Regions from separate parts of the Enterococcus sp. AZ128 genome, predicted to be linked through region 1. Evidence: riboswitches for the same ligand, from Rfam matches in the RefSeq annotation. Region 1 holds a riboswitch; the other holds the start of a gene.
The links. Region 1 has a riboswitch for fluoride ahead of eno (phosphopyruvate hydratase). Riboswitches for the same ligand answer to the same signal wherever they lie in the genome.
Positions count from the first base shown of each region.

Region 2: another riboswitch for fluoride. It lies ahead of IGI38_RS18275 (chloride channel protein); the one in region 1 lies ahead of eno (phosphopyruvate hydratase).

Region 1 is NZ_JBIORZ010000003.1:34,683-37,862, forward strand. Features, by position in the region: gene eno (phosphopyruvate hydratase) at 150-1,421, opposite strand; fluoride riboswitch at 1,570-1,636, opposite strand; gene IGI38_RS18980 (DinB family protein) at 1,924-2,433, opposite strand; gene IGI38_RS18985 (hypothetical protein) at 2,495-2,845, opposite strand; gene IGI38_RS18990 (FAD-dependent oxidoreductase) at 2,850-3,180, opposite strand, start outside.
Region 2 is NZ_JBIORZ010000002.1:1,362,700-1,365,879, reverse strand. Features, by position in the region: gene IGI38_RS18290 (DUF6179 domain-containing protein) at 1-237, opposite strand, end outside; gene IGI38_RS18285 (DUF6323 family protein) at 234-665, opposite strand; gene IGI38_RS18280 (hypothetical protein) at 859-1,011, shown strand; fluoride riboswitch at 1,064-1,138, shown strand; gene IGI38_RS18275 (chloride channel protein) at 1,221-2,516, shown strand; gene IGI38_RS18270 (hypothetical protein) at 2,506-2,844, shown strand; gene IGI38_RS18265 (peptidylprolyl isomerase) at 2,967-3,180, opposite strand, start outside.

The DNA.
Region 1 (3,180 bases):
ACTAATACTGCCAACCATAAAACTAAAAGAATGCTCTCATTTTGTGCAATGTTTTAGAATTTCATGTACCTTTTTTTGGAAAGTGAAGTCTAAACGTAAGAATCCCTACCGTCAATAGTGACGATCGGGATTCTCAGATGTATCTCCTTTTACGCTTTATGAAAACGAGCTAACCTTCCATAACCTCCTAATTCTTCTTCAATACGCAGGAACTGATTATATTTTTCGACCCGTTCACTGCGAGCCATGGAGCCTGTTTTGATTTGCCCAGCGTTCATGGCTACCGCAAAATCTGCAATGAAGGTATCGCCAGTTTCACCAGAACGGTGAGATATCATAGTTGTATAACCATTTGCACGCGCCATTTTGATGGTTTCGATGGATTCTGAAACAGTTCCGATTTGATTCAATTTGATCAAAATCGAATTAGCGACCTTTTTATCGATTCCTTCAGCAAAGATCGTTGGATTAGTTACAAAAATATCGTCACCAACAAGTTGAATTTGATTGCTCATTGTTTCAGTCATTTTCTTGAACCCATCCCAATCATGTTCTGAAAAACCATCTTCAATTGAGATGATTGCCGGATATTTATTAACTAAATCTTGATAGTAAGTCAACATTTCATCTGAAGTCATTTCTTTCCCTTCAAAGTTGTATTTCTTCGTATCATCGTTGTAAAATTCACTTGATGCTGGGTCCAGTGCAATGGCGATTTCTTCACCTGGTAGATAACCAGCTTCCTTAATAGCCCAATATAACATTTCGATTGCTGCTTCGGTACTACCTAATTTTGGCGCAAAACCTCCTTCATCGCCAACAGCTGTTTCATATCCTTCTTTGCCAAGTACACGCTTCAATGTGTGGTAAGTGTTCGCAACTTTTTCTACACCATCACGAAAACTCTTACGTTTTACCGGTGTGATTAAGAATTCTTGAACATCGATTCCTGAGTCTGCGTGAACACCTCCGTTGATTACATTGAAGAACGGCTGAGGTAATTCAAGATCGACTCCGCCTAGATAACGATACAATGGGATCTTTTGACTTTGAGCCGCTGCACGCGCGACAGCCATAGAAACTCCAAGGATCGCATTTGCCCCAAGACGCCCCTTATTCGGCGTACCGTCTAAATCGATCATGGCTTTATCAATTTCTGCTTGATCGAATGGTGAGCGACCTTTCAACTCATCGTTGATTTCAGTATTGACGTTTCTTACCGCCTTCAAGACACCTTTTCCCATCAAATAATCACCGCCATCTCGCAACTCGACTGCCTCACGGTCACCAGTCGAAGCACCACTTGGAACTTCGGCACGCCCCATTGTCCCATCCGATAAAACCACGTCGGCCTCAACCGTAGGGTTCCCCCGTGAATCAAAAATCTCTCTTGCTTTTACTGCTTCAATTACTACTGACATCTCTTTTTCCTCCTCAAAAAATGATTTCATTTACATCGCGCATCAACTAAACTGTCTGAGCTAGCTATCAAAAATTGAATACGCAAAAAAGCCTGTTACAAGTTAAGTACTTTTAAACACACTTTAAGTAAAGGTTAAAAGTATTTAACTTACAACAGGCGCCATCAGCTGAATGATTCAGCGGTTAGGAGGGGTGCACCATCCCTCTTACACAAAAAAGAATACCACTCTCATTTTCTTTTGACAATCAGAACGTCTTTTGGGAATTGTCAAAAAAGGACCTGTGACAAAAATCTTGTCACAGGTCCTTTTTCCGAACAAACGGTGTGTCAGAAGTAGCTTCTTCTTCGCAAACTACGCATACAGTTACTGCTAAGTTTCACTAAGCAAAGCTAGCATTCGGAAATAAGCCGAAATTTCACAAAAATTTAAGAAGCAATTTTCGGAAATTCCTTCTTATTTCTTGAAGCTGACCACTTCTGTCACAACCTCTTTCCTAAAACTATTTTCCAATAACTAATCGCCTAGTGTACACGGCCTGTCCTGAATGCATCAAGGCATCATCAATTGCTGAAACAATACGAACTTGGCGAGTAACCGGCGGATTCCAACTAGTATCGATCACATCCGCTAGATTGCTTTCATCTAAGCTTTCTAAATAATTCTTCGTAAATTCAATGCTGGCCGCTAAATAATCCAAAACTAATTGGCGATCTGCAACAACAACCTTCGCTGCTTCTTCTGGTGTGTGTCGATAATCTTCAGTATCATCTGGTAGATCCAAAGCAAATTTTTCTGACCATCCATCGCTTGTCCACAAGAATTCTGTACCATTCAAATCAGATAGCTGCATGTCTAACTCTCGCGCAGTGTGCCACATCAGCCAAATTACCGATTTGATCAAAGGCGCTGGCATTTGATTCGCTTCTTCTGTCGTCATCTGATCCAGTGTATCCTCAAAACGTTCTTGCGCACGATCCAACATTTCCATTGCAAATTGCGTATTCTTCATTTTGTGAAACCCTCCTTGTACTCTCTTCTCTCACTTTACTACGGTGATTTTCTAAGAGCAACTATTCGATGTCTGAGTATAAATAAATGAGGTCATTCGCAATTTGTTCTGCTTCATTTATCTGATCAAAATGAAAATGTAATTTTTGTTTTGGCAAAGTGATGATCAACTCATTTTCTTTGCGACGAATTTCCGCCTGATCCCTTAAAAAAAACTCATGGGTAAATTGGTCCAAATCCACTCTTGGATGAATCAATAAAATTCCTGCAGAATAGAAAACAGCTGGAATTTCGTCACTCGTTTCTAGCAATGTAAAATTCATCAACTCTTCTGTCGAAAGTTGTGAATCAATATAGGCTTGTAAAATTAAAAACTGTTGCGTTTGATTGAAGACTTGTTTAAATTCATTCATCGTGCTACTCCTCGATCAAAATCGCAGGAATTCCAAAACCAGCTAAAATACGCACTGAAGTATAGGTGTTCAGGCCTTTTCTGAAGGTGATATAAACTTTTCGATCTCTCGGGATCTCATCGATCCGATCACGCAGCTCATTCATTGGAATATTTTTAGTTGCTTCAATACTGCCAGATTTTGCTTTATTCGCTTCACGAATATCCAAGAAAAATGCGCTTGCTAAGTCTTCTTCTGAAATATCAGCTGCTTTGATTGTTTTTACAATATTGGTCATTTGATTGATCGCCACATAGCCGGCGATATTCAACGGATCCCTTGTTGTTGAATAAGGC
Region 2 (3,180 bases), on a different contig from region 1:
ATCTTGAATTGTTTGGTAAAGTTTTTGAAGCGCCGATAAGCGTTGGGTCAACTGTTCTTTTCCTTGTTCAAAGCGTTCTGGCAGACTCCCCTCTTTTCCGTTGGCTAATACAAATTCAACGGACTGCTGAATTCTTTCTGCCTGATCGATCGGCATGACGCTTGATCCGCTTAGTCGTTCTTGCAGCTTTTTTATAAAAAATGGATAAAAGGCCGGATCTAACAATTCATTTTTCACATGTCTTCCTCCAATTCTGGAAAATCTTCAAATGAGCCCTGCAACATTTCTACATCCCCTTGATACTTTTGATAGCGTCGTTCAATCTCCTCCATAATCTCTTGATCAGTTATTCCACCAGGATGATAGCTCCGCAGATAGTAAAAGACTGCTTGGAGTATCGAGTAGTGTGCTAAATAATCACTTTTGTAGAAGATTGGTTCAGAAACTAAGAAGCTCCCAATCGACTGAGAATTCGCCCAGCTAAAATCCATTAGGTGATGTTCTTTAAAGAGCTGTTTTCGTTCTTCCGAGATTTCTGAGAAATCCTCGATCGACAATTGAAAGGCTTTGTGATTGGCTTTAAGCTCCTGATTGATCACCGAGCGCGGGTTCTCCTTTTGTTGCGAAAGAAACTGGTTAAATAACGATAGGTCAAACTTAGACATTCCTTCATCCTCCCCCTTCAAAGCCTTAATATCATACTGTTGGTAAAATGACAATCTTGAAATCTAACTGGAAATGTGGTATTATAAAGAGAGTTAAGGAAGATGATTTAATCATTCCTTAACTTTTTCCATTAATAGTTGCAGGTGTTAACCTGATTACCTAATCAATAAAATAACTAAAGGAGCATTTTTGATGATTGTTGCTACCCTGCTCTATTTATTGATCGCCGCTTTCATCATCTGGGTGTGGAGCCCGCCGGCGATATTGCGTATGATTGTTATGATAGTGTTGATTTTGCTTTATTGGTTGACTTCTAAGCGCTTAAATTCCACAAAGAAAAAATAGGGCTCAGGTTTTGGTTGACTTTTGCCACTTTTTACAGTAAAAATAGATAGAAATTAAATAAGGGAATGAATGTCTCCCTAAGAAATTTTCTTAAACCGCGAATCAAGCTAATGACTTCTACAATTCATTTTGTAGGGATCATTGGCTTTTTTTTTGCTTATTAGCCGCAATGTCAGCTGATAAGCGTGGTAAATCTAGGAGGTCTTGGAATGGAAGAAACACGACAACAATCACAACAAAACGCGAGAAAGGAGTTAAAGGATTTACTACTGCTTTATTTTTTGATTGCACTTATTAGTGTTTTTACTGGCTTGATCTCCCATTATTTGCTGAAGGCATTGCATTTTGTGACAGATTATCGTCAAACGCATCACTATTTACTCTTTTTCCTGCCTGTTCTCGGTCTGCTGACGGCGTTTATTTATCAATCCTTTGGAAAAGGCGCACAAAAAGGAAATAATCTGATTATTGAAAGTACCGAGAAAGAGACTGATGTGCCGAGTCGAATGGCACTTTTTACGTTTGCTTTCACGATTCTTTCTCACCTATTCGGTGCCTCTGTTGGTCGTGAAGGAAGTGCTGTACAAATCGGGGGCGTTTTTGCCAATAAGGCTGCGGACGCTTTTCATTTGGAAAAAAATTGTCGAAAGCAATTGGTTCATGCAGGAATTAGTGCAGGTTTTTCATCGATTTTCGGGACCCCGTTAGCTGGGGGATTCTTTGGTATGGAAATGGCATATGTTGGAAATTTAGAACGTAAGGCACTGATCCCTTGTTTCTTTTCCTCTTATCTAGCAGACTATGTGTCAAAATCCTTAGGTACTGTTCATGAAGGGCATCCAATCGGCGTGATTCCTCATTTTAACTTGAAACTTTTAGCGATCATCCTTTTCGCGTCGGCTTTATTCGGCATTTTCGGCCATCTTTTTGCGCTGCTGACTCATTCATTGAAACGTTTCTACGCTAGCTTATTCAAAAACTACCTGTTGCGGGCATTTGTTGCATCAGGGATCGTGACAGCCGCTATTTTTTTCATGCACGGTCAAAAGTTTATGGGCTTAAGTTTGCCATTGATTGATGATGCTTTTGTCGGGAAAACGACTTTGCTTGATCCAATCATCAAGTTGCTCACAACTAGCTTGAGTTTAGGCGCCGGCTTGCAGGGGGGCGAAGTAACTCCGTTGTTTTCAATCGGGGCCTCATTGGGTGGAAGCCTGGGAAATTTGTTTGGCATCTCTCCTGCCTTCTTAGCCGCACTAGGAATGATCGCCGTTTTTGGCTGTGCGGCAAACGCCCCATTGACAACGATCATGTTGGGCATCGACCTTTTCGGTGCAAAGGCATTGCCCTATTTCATTATTGCCGCCTTCATCAGTTACTTTGTTTCCGGACATCAAGGTATTTATACCTCGCAAACAATCGTACGGGCGAAGAGTGTCTTCTTGAAGCACCATGAGGGGTATCGTATCGGAACAATCAAGGAGGCCGCTAAAAATGGCGAATAAGCAGGAAACCGTCGAACTGCATCATTTATTCTGGAAAAAGCATTCTCATCAATTACCGATCGAAACATTTGGACCTAAAAGATATCGAATTAAAGTCGATAAAGGAACCGTCAATGTGACTCACTCAGTTTATAGCCGTGATAGCGGCTGTTGGATTGATATCCCAAAACGTACTAGGGATTATCGCCATCACCATCAACTGACGGCCGGCGAAGAGCGATTGATTGAATTTGATATCCATCATGTCTTGAATAAGCTGGATCGTGTATTCATTACTAATGGGAAATTATTTGAAAAAGCAATCGTACACGTAATTGAAGAGGAATAATCGACTCCTTATTAGAAACAATGTGCCAGTTCTCGTAAACAACGAAATTCAGTAAAATAAAACGCTAGAAATTAAAAGATAAAAAGCTGTTCCAAGCTCGTAATTTGAGCTTGGAACAGCTTTTATCGACAGTCTAAGCATATCAGATTATTTCTGACTTGCTTTTTAAACGTGATTTTTTGAATCATGATCGGTTCTAACGGTGCGTCCTCATCGTCGGTCATTTGGTTGGCGATCGTACGAACAACAGGCATTCCTTCAATAACCTGGCCAAATACGGTATAGCGTCCATCCAGTTCAGGGATGCCGCCAACCGCTTCATAATGTGACCGAACC